3 regions of the Leifsonia sp. NPDC080035 genome follow, and region 3 is predicted to be linked to each of the others. Evidence: predicted binding sites of a transcription regulator. Region 3 holds the regulator's gene; each other region holds the start of a gene.
What was found. The regulator HrcA, encoded in region 3, represses chaperone genes, less so after heat shock. The targets are predictions, from matches to a motif close to TTNGCACTCGNNNNNNNCGAGTGCNAA.
Positions count from the first base shown of each region.

Region 1: a site for HrcA is predicted at 1,717-1,743, ahead of groES (co-chaperone GroES). Genes of this name have one in related genera too.
Region 2: a site for HrcA is predicted at 1,585-1,611, ahead of groL (chaperonin GroEL). Genes of this name have one in related genera too.

Region 1 covers NZ_CP157390.1:483,478-486,729, reverse strand. The annotation lists gene AAME72_RS02370 (DUF4190 domain-containing protein) at 1-493, shown strand, start outside; gene AAME72_RS02365 (class I SAM-dependent methyltransferase) at 512-1,699, opposite strand; gene groES (co-chaperone GroES) at 1,841-2,137, shown strand; gene rarD (EamA family transporter RarD) at 2,243-3,178, shown strand.
Region 2 covers NZ_CP157390.1:305,180-308,431, forward strand. The annotation lists gene groL (chaperonin GroEL) at 1-1,541, opposite strand, end outside; gene AAME72_RS01490 (cold-shock protein) at 1,963-2,166, opposite strand; gene AAME72_RS01495 (LytR C-terminal domain-containing protein) at 2,324-2,884, opposite strand; gene AAME72_RS01500 (DUF3263 domain-containing protein) at 2,907-3,206, opposite strand.
Region 3 covers NZ_CP157390.1:3,540,540-3,543,791, forward strand. The annotation lists gene dnaJ (molecular chaperone DnaJ) at 1-820, opposite strand, end outside; gene hrcA (heat-inducible transcriptional repressor HrcA) at 850-1,869, opposite strand; gene AAME72_RS17245 (DUF4870 domain-containing protein) at 2,028-2,546, shown strand; gene AAME72_RS17250 (DUF4870 domain-containing protein) at 2,634-3,014, shown strand; gene hemW (radical SAM family heme chaperone HemW) at 3,026-3,252, opposite strand, start outside.

The sequences.
Region 1 (3,252 bases), 1.0 Mb from region 3:
CCCGCCCGCGGACACCCCGGCGACGCCTCCGGCGCCTCCCGTCCCGCCCGCGGCGCCGGACTACGGCCAGCAGCCGTACGGCCAGCAGCCGCAGCAGCCCTACGGCCAGCCGCAGCAGCCGTACGGTCAGCCGCAGCAGCCATACGGTCAGCAGCCGCAGCAGCCCTACGGCCAGCCCGCCTACGGGCAGCCGGCCCCCGGCTACGCCCAGCCGTATGCCACGCCGGCGCAGAAGTCGCCCATTCTGAGCATCCTGTCGCTCGTCGGCGGCATCGTCGGCATCGTGCTGAACTTCATCTGGGGCATCGGCTTCCTGTTCGGTGCCGCCGCGGTCGTCCTCGGCTTCCTGGGCCGCAGGAAGGAGCCGCAGGCGAAGGGCTTCTGGCTCACCGGCATCATCCTCGGCTTCATCGCCGTGGCGTTCGCGATCATCTACTGGATCGTCCTGGCGATCATCTTCGCGAGCTTCTCGGCGCACTACAGCACCTACTGAGGCACGCGCCGAGCGGAGTCAGATCCGCTCGGCGAGCAGAGCGGTGTGCCGCCCGGCGATCCTGGTCAGGATCAGGGTCGCCGAGCGGTCGCCGCTCAGCGAGAGACGTTTGCGCAGCGCGGCGGGGTCCACATCCACGCCGCGCTTCTTGATCTCCAGTGTGCCGACGCCGCGCGTGCGCAGCGCGCGGCGCAGCTCCTTCTCCTGGTACGGCAGCGTGTCCAGGATGCGGAATCCCGCGGCGAACGGCGTCGTCACCGCCTCGTCCGCGGTGATGTATGCGATCCCGTCGGCCAGCATCCTGCCGCCGATGCGCCGGGCGAGGTCGCCGATCAGCCGGGCGCGGATGACCGCGCCGTCCGGCTCGTAGACGTACTCGCCGAGCTCTCCGGTCCCGACGTCCTCGCTGTCCGCCTCGGCGGTCAGCTCGTGCGCGTCGTCGCCGCGGACCACGAGCGCGGCCCGGCGGATGCCCGGCCGGGCGAGCGCTCCGAACCACAGCCCGACCTCCACGACCTGCCCGTCGGCGGATACCCACTGCGCCTCGGCGGTGGACGGGATCAGGTCGCGGTCGAATCCGGGACCGAGCTTCAGCCCGACGGAGCGTCCGGTCGCCAGCTCGTAGGCGAAGCCGAGCGATGGCGTGTAGTCGTCCGGGTCGGTGAGCCGCTCGGTCTCGGTGTGCCCGGCGGTGCGGCGGGCGGGGTCGAGGAAGACGCCGTCGAACGAGCGCAGGTCGACATCCTCCGCGCGGCGGTGCTCGACCGTGGCGGTCGGGAACGGCGCCAGGTTGAAGGCGGCGATCGCGGCGGTGACCTCGTCGGCCTCCACCGCCGTCACCTCGAGTTCGAGGGCGGCCAGGGCGAGCGCGTCCCCGCCGATCCCGCAGCCGAGGTCAGCGACCCGCTCGAGCCCCGCGGCGCGGTAGCGGCCGGCGTGCCGGGCGGCGATGGGCAGCCGCGTCGCCTGTTCGAGACCCGCCTCGGTGAAGAGCATCCGGGAGGCGAACTCGCCGAATTTCGCCTGCGCCTTCTTGCGCAGCTTCGCCTGCGTCAGCACGGCAGCCACGAGCCCCGGGGAGTGGCCGGCCTTGCGGAGGTCGGAGACCATCCTCAGCACGTCCTTCTCGGTGCGATAGGGCGGCAGGGAGTCGAGCAGCCGGAGCCCTTCAGGGCTGAGCAGCTCGACCAGTTCGGACCTGTCCATGGCACTCACGCTACCTTCTGGCACTCACGTTGCGGGACTGCTAACGCACCCTCTAGACTCATCGTTAGCACTCTCACCACGAGTTTGCTAACCCAGCGTTTCGCTCAAAAGACTGCGTTAACCAAAGAAAGAGGGTCAACCGTGTCGGTCTCCATCAAGCCGCTCGAAGATCGCATCGTCATCAAGCAGGTCGAGGCTGAGCAGACCACTGCTTCCGGTCTGGTCATCCCCGACACCGCCAAGGAGAAGCCCCAGGAGGGCGAGGTCGTGGCCGTCGGTCCCGGCCGCATCGACGACAACGGCAACCGCGTGCCGCTCGACGTCGCCGTCGGCGACAAGGTGATCTACTCGAAGTACGGCGGCACCGAGGTCAAGTTCGGCGGCGAGGACTTCCTCGTCCTCTCGGCTCGCGACGTGCTCGCGGTCGTGGTCCGCTGACCTGCTGACTCTTCGCACGAAGGCCCGGATGCGTGATGCATCCGGGCCTTCGTCATGCTGCGGCGCGCCCGGCGGATGTCGGCACAGCGGAGTAGTGTCGTGGGAGTGTCACAGCCCCTCACCGAGCACCGCAAGTCCGGACTGATCTACGCCATCTCGGCCTACGTGCTGTGGGGCATCCTGCCGATCTACTTCCTCTCCCTGGTGCCGGCGTCGGCGTGGGAGATCGTGGCCTGGCGCGTCATCTTCTCGCTCGCCTTCTGTGCGATCGCGCTGACGGTGACGCGCACCTGGCGGGCGTTCGGCGCTCTGCTGCGCGACCGTCGCGTCGTCCTGACGATGGGCCTCGCCGGGGCGCTCATCTACGTGAACTGGCAGACCTATGTCCTGGCCACCGTGAGCGGTCACGTCGTTGAGGCCGCGCTCGGCTACTTCATCAACCCGATCGTCACCGTCTTCCTGGGGGTGATCGTGCAGCGGGAGCGGCTGCGGATCGCCCAGTGGGTCGCGGTCGGCGTCAGCGTCGTCGCGGTGATCGTGCTTGCCGTCGGGTACGGGCAGGTGCCCTGGATCGCGCTCATCCTCGCGTTCTCGTTCGGCTTCTACGGCCTCATCAAGAAGCGCGTCGGAGGCCGGGTGGACGCCGTCTCCGGTCTCACCCTGGAGACGATGTGGCTCACCCCGGTCGCCGTCGTGCAGCTGATCGTCGTCGCGGTGACCGCCGGGCTCACCATCGGCACCGAGGGGCCGTGGCACGCGGTGCTTCTGGTCGGCGCCGGCGTCATCACCGCCGTCCCTCTGCTGTTCTTCGCCTCCGCCTCGCGCCGGCTGCCGCTGGTCTACATGGGCTTCATCCAGTACTTCGCGCCGTTCATCCAGTTCCTCGTCGGCGTCGACATCCTCCACGAGGCGATGCCGCCGGAGCGCTGGGTCGGCTTCGGCATCGTCTGGCTCGCCCTTCTCATCCTCAGCGTCGACATGATCGTGGCGGCGCACCAGGGCCGCAGGCAGGCCGAACTGGACCTCGCGACGGTGGACTGACGAACCTCGGAATACGCCCCCAGCTTCTGCCGTTACCATGAGACATCCACACTTGCGGCGACTCTAGATAGGGG
Region 2 (3,252 bases), 840 kb from region 3:
GTGAGGAACAGGCCCGCGATGGACGCCGCGTTCTGCAGCGCCGAGCGGGTGACCTTCACCGGGTCGTTGATGCCGGCGGCCAGCATGTCGACGTACTCGCCGGAGGCGGCGTTCAGGCCGTGACCCACCGGGAGCTCGCGGACCTTGGCCACGACGACGCCGGCCTCGAGGCCCGCGTTGATCGCGATCTGCTTGAGCGGAGCCTCGATGGCGACCTTGACGATGTTCGCGCCGGTCGCCTCGTCGCCCTCGAGGGCGAGCTTCTCGAACGCGGTCTTGCCGGCCTGGATGAGCGCAACGCCACCACCGGCGACGATGCCCTCCTCGACGGCGGCCTTCGCGTTGCGGACGGCGTCCTCGATGCGGTGCTTGCGCTCCTTGAGCTCGACCTCGGTGGCCGCGCCCGCCTTGATGACGGCGACGCCGCCGGCGAGCTTGGCGAGGCGCTCCTGCAGCTTCTCGCGGTCGTAGTCCGAGTCGGTGTTCTCGATCTCGCCACGGATCTGGGCCACGCGACCGGCGATGGCCTCGGGGTCGCCCGCGCCCTCGACGATGGTGGTCTCGTCCTTGGTGATGACGACCTTGCGGGCCTGGCCGAGCAGGTCGAGGGTCACGTTCTCGAGCTTGAGGCCGACCTCCTCGGAGATGACCTGGCCGCCGGTGAGGATCGCGATGTCCTGCAGCATGGCCTTGCGGCGGTCACCGAAGCCCGGAGCCTTGACGGCGACGGACTTGAAGATGCCGCGGATCTTGTTGACGATCAGGGTCGCCAGGGCCTCGCCGTCGACGTCCTCAGCGATGATGAGGAGCTGCTTGTTGGCCTGGATGACCTTGTCGACGATCGGGAGCAGGTCCTTGATCGAGGAGATCTTCTGGTTGGCGATGAGGATGTACGGGTCCTCGAACACCGCCTCCTGGCGGTCCTGGTCGGTGACGAAGTACTGCGACAGGAAGCCCTTGTCGAAGCGCATGCCTTCGGTCAGCTCGAGCTCGGTGCCGAAGGTGTTCGACTCCTCGACGGTGACGACGCCCTCCTTGCCGACCTTGTCGATCGCCTCGGCGATGATCTCGCCGATGGTGGTGTCACCGGCGGAGATGGACGCGGTCGCCGCGATCTCGGCCTTGGTCTCGACCTCCTTGGCGCTGGAGACGAGCTCGTCGGTCACGGCCGCGACGGCCTTCTCGATGCCGCGCTTCAGCGTGATGGGGTCGGCGCCGGCGGCCACGTTGCGGAGGCCCTCCTTGACGAGCGCCTGGGCCAGAACGGTGGCCGTGGTGGTGCCGTCACCGGCGACGTCGTCGGTCTTCTTCGCGACCTCCTTGACGAGCTCCGCACCGATCTTCTCGTACGGGTCGTCGAGCTCGATCTCCTTCGCGATGGAGACGCCATCGTTGGTGATGGTCGGGGCGCCCCACTTCTTCTCCAGGACGACGTTGCGGCCACGCGGGCCCAGCGTCACCTTGACCGTGTCGGCCAGGATGTTCAGGCCGCGCTCGAGGCCGCGGCGCGCGTCCTCGTCGAAAGCAATGATCTTTGCCATGTGTTACTCGTCCCTCCCGGACGTCTGCGAAAGATTCCGTTGATTAGCACTCGATCAGATGGAGTGCTAAAGCGATTCTGGCACTCGCGGCGGTGGAGTGCAAGACGGGTCCGCGCGTGGCGGACGCCCGGGAGGGGGCGAGGTCAGCGGCGTCGTCGATAGTGGAGGAGGAGGCGGCCCCCGGAGCGCTCGGAGTCGACCAGGTCGAAGTCCTGCAGCCCGTCCATCAGCCCGGTTCGACGACGGGAACCGGCTCCGCAGAGCTCCGGGCCGCGAATGGTGAGAAGCGGTGGAATTCCTGGCCGAGTGGCGACATCATGTCACCACTCGGCGCCGGGGTCACCAGAAAAAGAGGACCGGGAACACGAGAGAGCGCCGCCCGATCGGGCGGCGCTCTCGTGGTCGTTCTGACGCTTGCGTACTACACCGGACGCACAGACTCGGCCTGCGGGCCCTTGTTGCCCGAGCCGACCTCGAACTGCACCTGCTGGCCCTCTTCGAGAACCTTGTAGCCGTTCATGTCAATTGCGGAGTAATGAACGAAAACGTCCTGTCCCCCACCTTCGACGGTGATGAATCCGTAGCCCTTCTCAGCGTTGAACCACTTCACGGTCCCGTTCGCCATGCATTACTCCCATTGCTGTGTCGCTCGCACGGTCCAGCGCCGCGCGTTGAATCCCGATCCTAATGCTTGGTATGCAGGTATTCGCCAGTCTTTTCGCCAATCCGTTACCAAAACGGCGGAAGTTAAACACACGCGAAACAATCGCGGGCGGCGGGGCTCAGCCGGTGTAGTTGCTCCCGAGCACGACGGTGAGGTCGGCGCCCGTGTCGGCGAAGTCCTGCGTCTGCTGGACGGTGGCGCCGGGCAGGGACGCCGCGACGCCGAGCGCGGCCGCCTGTTTGGCCGGGTCCGCGTAGTAGACGACGGTCTTCGCGACGTTGGTGTTGTCGGCGTTGGCGATCGCGCCGATCTTCCAGCCCGCCTTCGTCAGCACATCCGAAGCCTTCGCGCCGAGTCCCTCGGTCGCCGTGCCGTTCAGGATGTTGACCGACAGCGACGGGTCGACCGTCGGCGTGACCGTCGGGGTCGGCGTCGAGGTGGCGGTCGCGGTGGCGGAGCTCGGGCCGCCCTTCGAGTTGGGCGACGCGTGGAAGCTGATCGAGCCGCTCACCAGCGAGAGGCCGAAGACGCCGGCGCCGATGAGCACCACCGTGGCGAGAGCCGCCCAGCCGACCGCGATCCAGCCCCGCCCCTTCGGCCGCGGAGCCCGGTGCGCGCCGACGCGGTGCAGGTCGTCGGGGATCTCGTCGAACCGGTCTCTGGGGTATCTCTGTGCCATCTGGTGGGGGTTTCCTCGCGGGTCAGTCGGCGGGCGGGAGCATCCTGGCCTGCCGAGCGGCGAGCCGGCTCTCACGCAGCCGGAGCAGGCGCTTGACGAGCATGGGGTCGTGCTGGAGCGCCTCCGGGCGGTCGATCAGCGCACCGAGGAGCTGATAGTACCGGGCCGCCGAGAGACCGAACTCCTCGCGGATGGCCTGCTCCTTGGCGCCGGCGTGCCGCCACCACTGGCGCTCGAACGCGAGGATCGCGGCGTCACGACCACTCAGGCCGTCCGGCTCCGGCTCGGATCGGTGGTGGTTCGCAGCGTCCGCCACGCGCACCGCCTTCCCTCGCCGTCCTCGAGCCGACCTGCCCTGCGCTCGCGCA
Region 3 (3,252 bases):
CGAGGATCGCGTCCACCATCGACACCTCGAGCGTGCACAGCAGGTCGTCGCCGTCGCGGCTGAAGACATCGTGGTGCTTGACCTTGATCTCGAGGTACAGGTCGCCGTTCGGGCCGCCGGCGGGACCGGCCTCGCCGGATCCGGGCATCTGCAGGCGCAGGCCGGTGTCGACACCGGCGGGGATGTCCACCGGCACGGTCCGGCGGGCGCGCACCCGGCCCTGCCCCTGGCAGGTGACGCACGGCGTCGCGATGACGGTGCCGTAGCCGCGGCAGGTGCCGCAGGGGCTGGAGGTCATCACGTTGCCGAGCAGCGAGCGCACCGAGCGCTGGATGCTGCCGGTGCCGTGGCAGATGTCGCAGGTCACCGGCGCGGTGCCCGGCTGGCAGCAGGAGCCGTTGCAGGTCTCGCAGACGACGGCGGTGTCCACCTCGAGGTCGCGGTGCGTGCCGAAGATGACCTCGTCGAGGTCGACCTCGACGCGCAGCAGGGCGTCCTGGCCGCGCTCCCGACGCGACCGCGGGCCGCGCTGCGACCCTCCGCCGCCCCCGAAGAACGTCTCGAAGATGTCGCCGAAGCCCGTGAAGTCCGCCCCGCCCGCTCCGCCGAAGCCGGTGGAGCCGCCGAGGTCGTACTGCTGACGCTGCTGCGGGTCGCTGAGGACGTCGTAGGCGTGCGTGACCAGCTTGAAGCGCTCCTGCGCCTCGCTGCTCGGGTTCACGTCCGGGTGCAGCTCGCGCGCGAGCTTCCGGTACGCCTTCTTGATCTCATCGGGGGTGGCGTTGCGGTCAACGCCGAGGACTTCGTAGTGGTCGGCCACGGAGGCTGTTCCTTCTTTTCGTTTCGTGTTCAGTCGCCCAGGAGGCGGGAGAGGTAGCGGGCGACGGCGCGCACGGCGGCCATGTTGCCCGAGTAGTCCATCCGGAGCGGGCCGAGCAGTCCGACGCGGGCGATGTCCGATCCCGCCGAACTGTAGCCGCTGGACATGACAGAGGTCTCAGCGAGCCCGAAGACGGCGTTCTCGCGACCGATGCTGACGGCGACGCCGTGCTGGTCGTGCGCCATCTCGTCGAAGAGGCGCAGCAGCACCACCTGCTCCTCGATCGCCTCGAGCACCGGCGTGATCGTTCCCGGGAAGTCGGTCTCGGTGCGCACCAGGTTCGCAGCGCCGGCCATCATCAGCTTCTCCTGGCGGTTCGCAGCGATCTGGTCGAGAAGGGCGCTCGCCACGGGCGCGACGAGCGCCCTGGTGCGCTCGGTGAGCGCGTCGGGAAGCTGACGCAGCCGCGCGGCGGCGTCTGCGAGCGAGAGCCCGGCCGCCGCCCCGTTGATGGCACCGCGGATCTCGGCGATGTCGGCGTCCTCGAGCTCCTCTGTCAGCTCGATCACCCGCTGCTCGACCGCGCCCGAGTCGGTGATCAGGACGCTGAGGAGCCGACGCGGCGCGAGCGCCACCAGCTCGATGTGCCGGATGCGCGAGCGCGCCACCGACGGGAACTGCACCAGCGCGACCTGGTTCGTGAGCTGCGACAGCAGCCGGACGGTGCGGGAGAGCACGTCGTCCAGGTCGAGCGACTGACCGAGGAACGTCTCGATCGCCGTGCGCTGTGCCGGGCTCAGCGGGCGCGCCTCCGCCAGGTGGTCGACGTACAGCCGGTAGCCCTTGTCGGTGGGGACGCGGCCCGACGAGGTGTGCGGAGCCGCGATCAACTCCTCCTCCTCGAGCAGCGCCATGTCGTTGCGGATCGTCGCCGCCGAGACGCCGAACGAGTGACGTTCGACGATGCTCTTCGAGCCGACGGGCTCCCGCGACTCGACGTAGTCCTGGACGATCACGCGAAGCACTTCGAGGCTCCGTTCCGAGACCATGCGACCGCCTCCCGTCGTTCCTTAGCACTCAACGTTCCTGAGTGCTAATCATATCGCGCGGAAACGCTGCAACGGATGATTGTCCACGGTGTCGGCCGGCAGTACTGTGTGCCCACCGGTTCGACAGAGGTCGCAACCGACCAGGAAAGGGTTCCGACATGACAGACCCGAATCAGCCCCCGGCCGACGGCCGGGACGACGTCCCCCCGTCACAGCCCGCCGGCTCCCAGCCATACGGCTCCCAGCCATACGGAGCGCCCGCCGGACAGCCCGCTGGCGCCGTCCCTCCCCAGCAGCCGTACGCCGCAACTCCCGGGGCGCCGCTCACCGCCGAGCAGGACAAGCAGTGGGCGTCCTTCGCGCACCTCGGCGGCATACTCTGGTTCCTGCCCTCCCTCATCATCTGGCTCGTGTTCAAGGACCGCGGCCGGCTGACCGATCAGGAGGCGAAGGAGGCCCTGAACTGGCAGATCACCTGGATCATCGCCTGGGTGGCCTCGCAGATCATCGGCGTGATCATCGGCTCGTTCACCTTCGGCATCGGCTGGCTGCTGTTCAGCCTGCTCATCCCGTGGGCCCTGTACATCGTGAACCTGGTGTTCTCGATCCTCGGGTTCGTGCGGGTGAACAGCGGAGGCACATACCGCTACCCCATCAACTTCCGGTTCATCAAGTAGGGAAACACTCTCGGCGTCTTCTCAGATTCCCCCTCGGCCCCCTAGGCTGAGAGCCGTCAACCGTCCCCCATGGAGGAGAAGAGACCCATGTCCGCAACGCCCCCGCCGCCGCCGCAGCAGCCGTACGGAGGTGCCGCACAGCAGCTGAGCCCGGCCGACGAGAAGCTCTGGGCCACGCTGGTCCACGTCGGCGGCATCCTGTTCAACTGGATCCCCGCGCTCATCGGCTACCTCGTGCTGAAGGACCGCGGACCGTTCGTGCGCGCACACACCGCGACCGCGCTGAACTTCCAGATCACCCTGTTCATCGCCTATGTGGTCGGCTGGATCCTGACGATCGTCGGCATCGGCCTGCTCATCCTGCTCGCCGTGTGGGTCGTCAACATCGTGTTCAGCATCATCGCGGCCGTGAAGGCCAACCAGGGCGCGTATTACGTCTACCCGGTGGCCATCAAGTTCGTCAGCTGAGCGGCGAGGATTCAGTCCTCGGGCAGCAGCCGCCGAACAACGGCGTCCGCCAGAAGCCGCCCTCGCAGGGTCAGCACCACCGACCCGGCGAGGGCGGCTTTCGCGTCCACCAGGCCGTCGGCGATCAGGCCGGCGACGGCGGTCCTGCCGGGAGCCTCCAGCTCGGACACGCTCAGCCCGTCCCGGATGCGGGTGAGCAGCAGCACCCGCTCCACCCGCCGCGTCTCGGCGTCGAGCG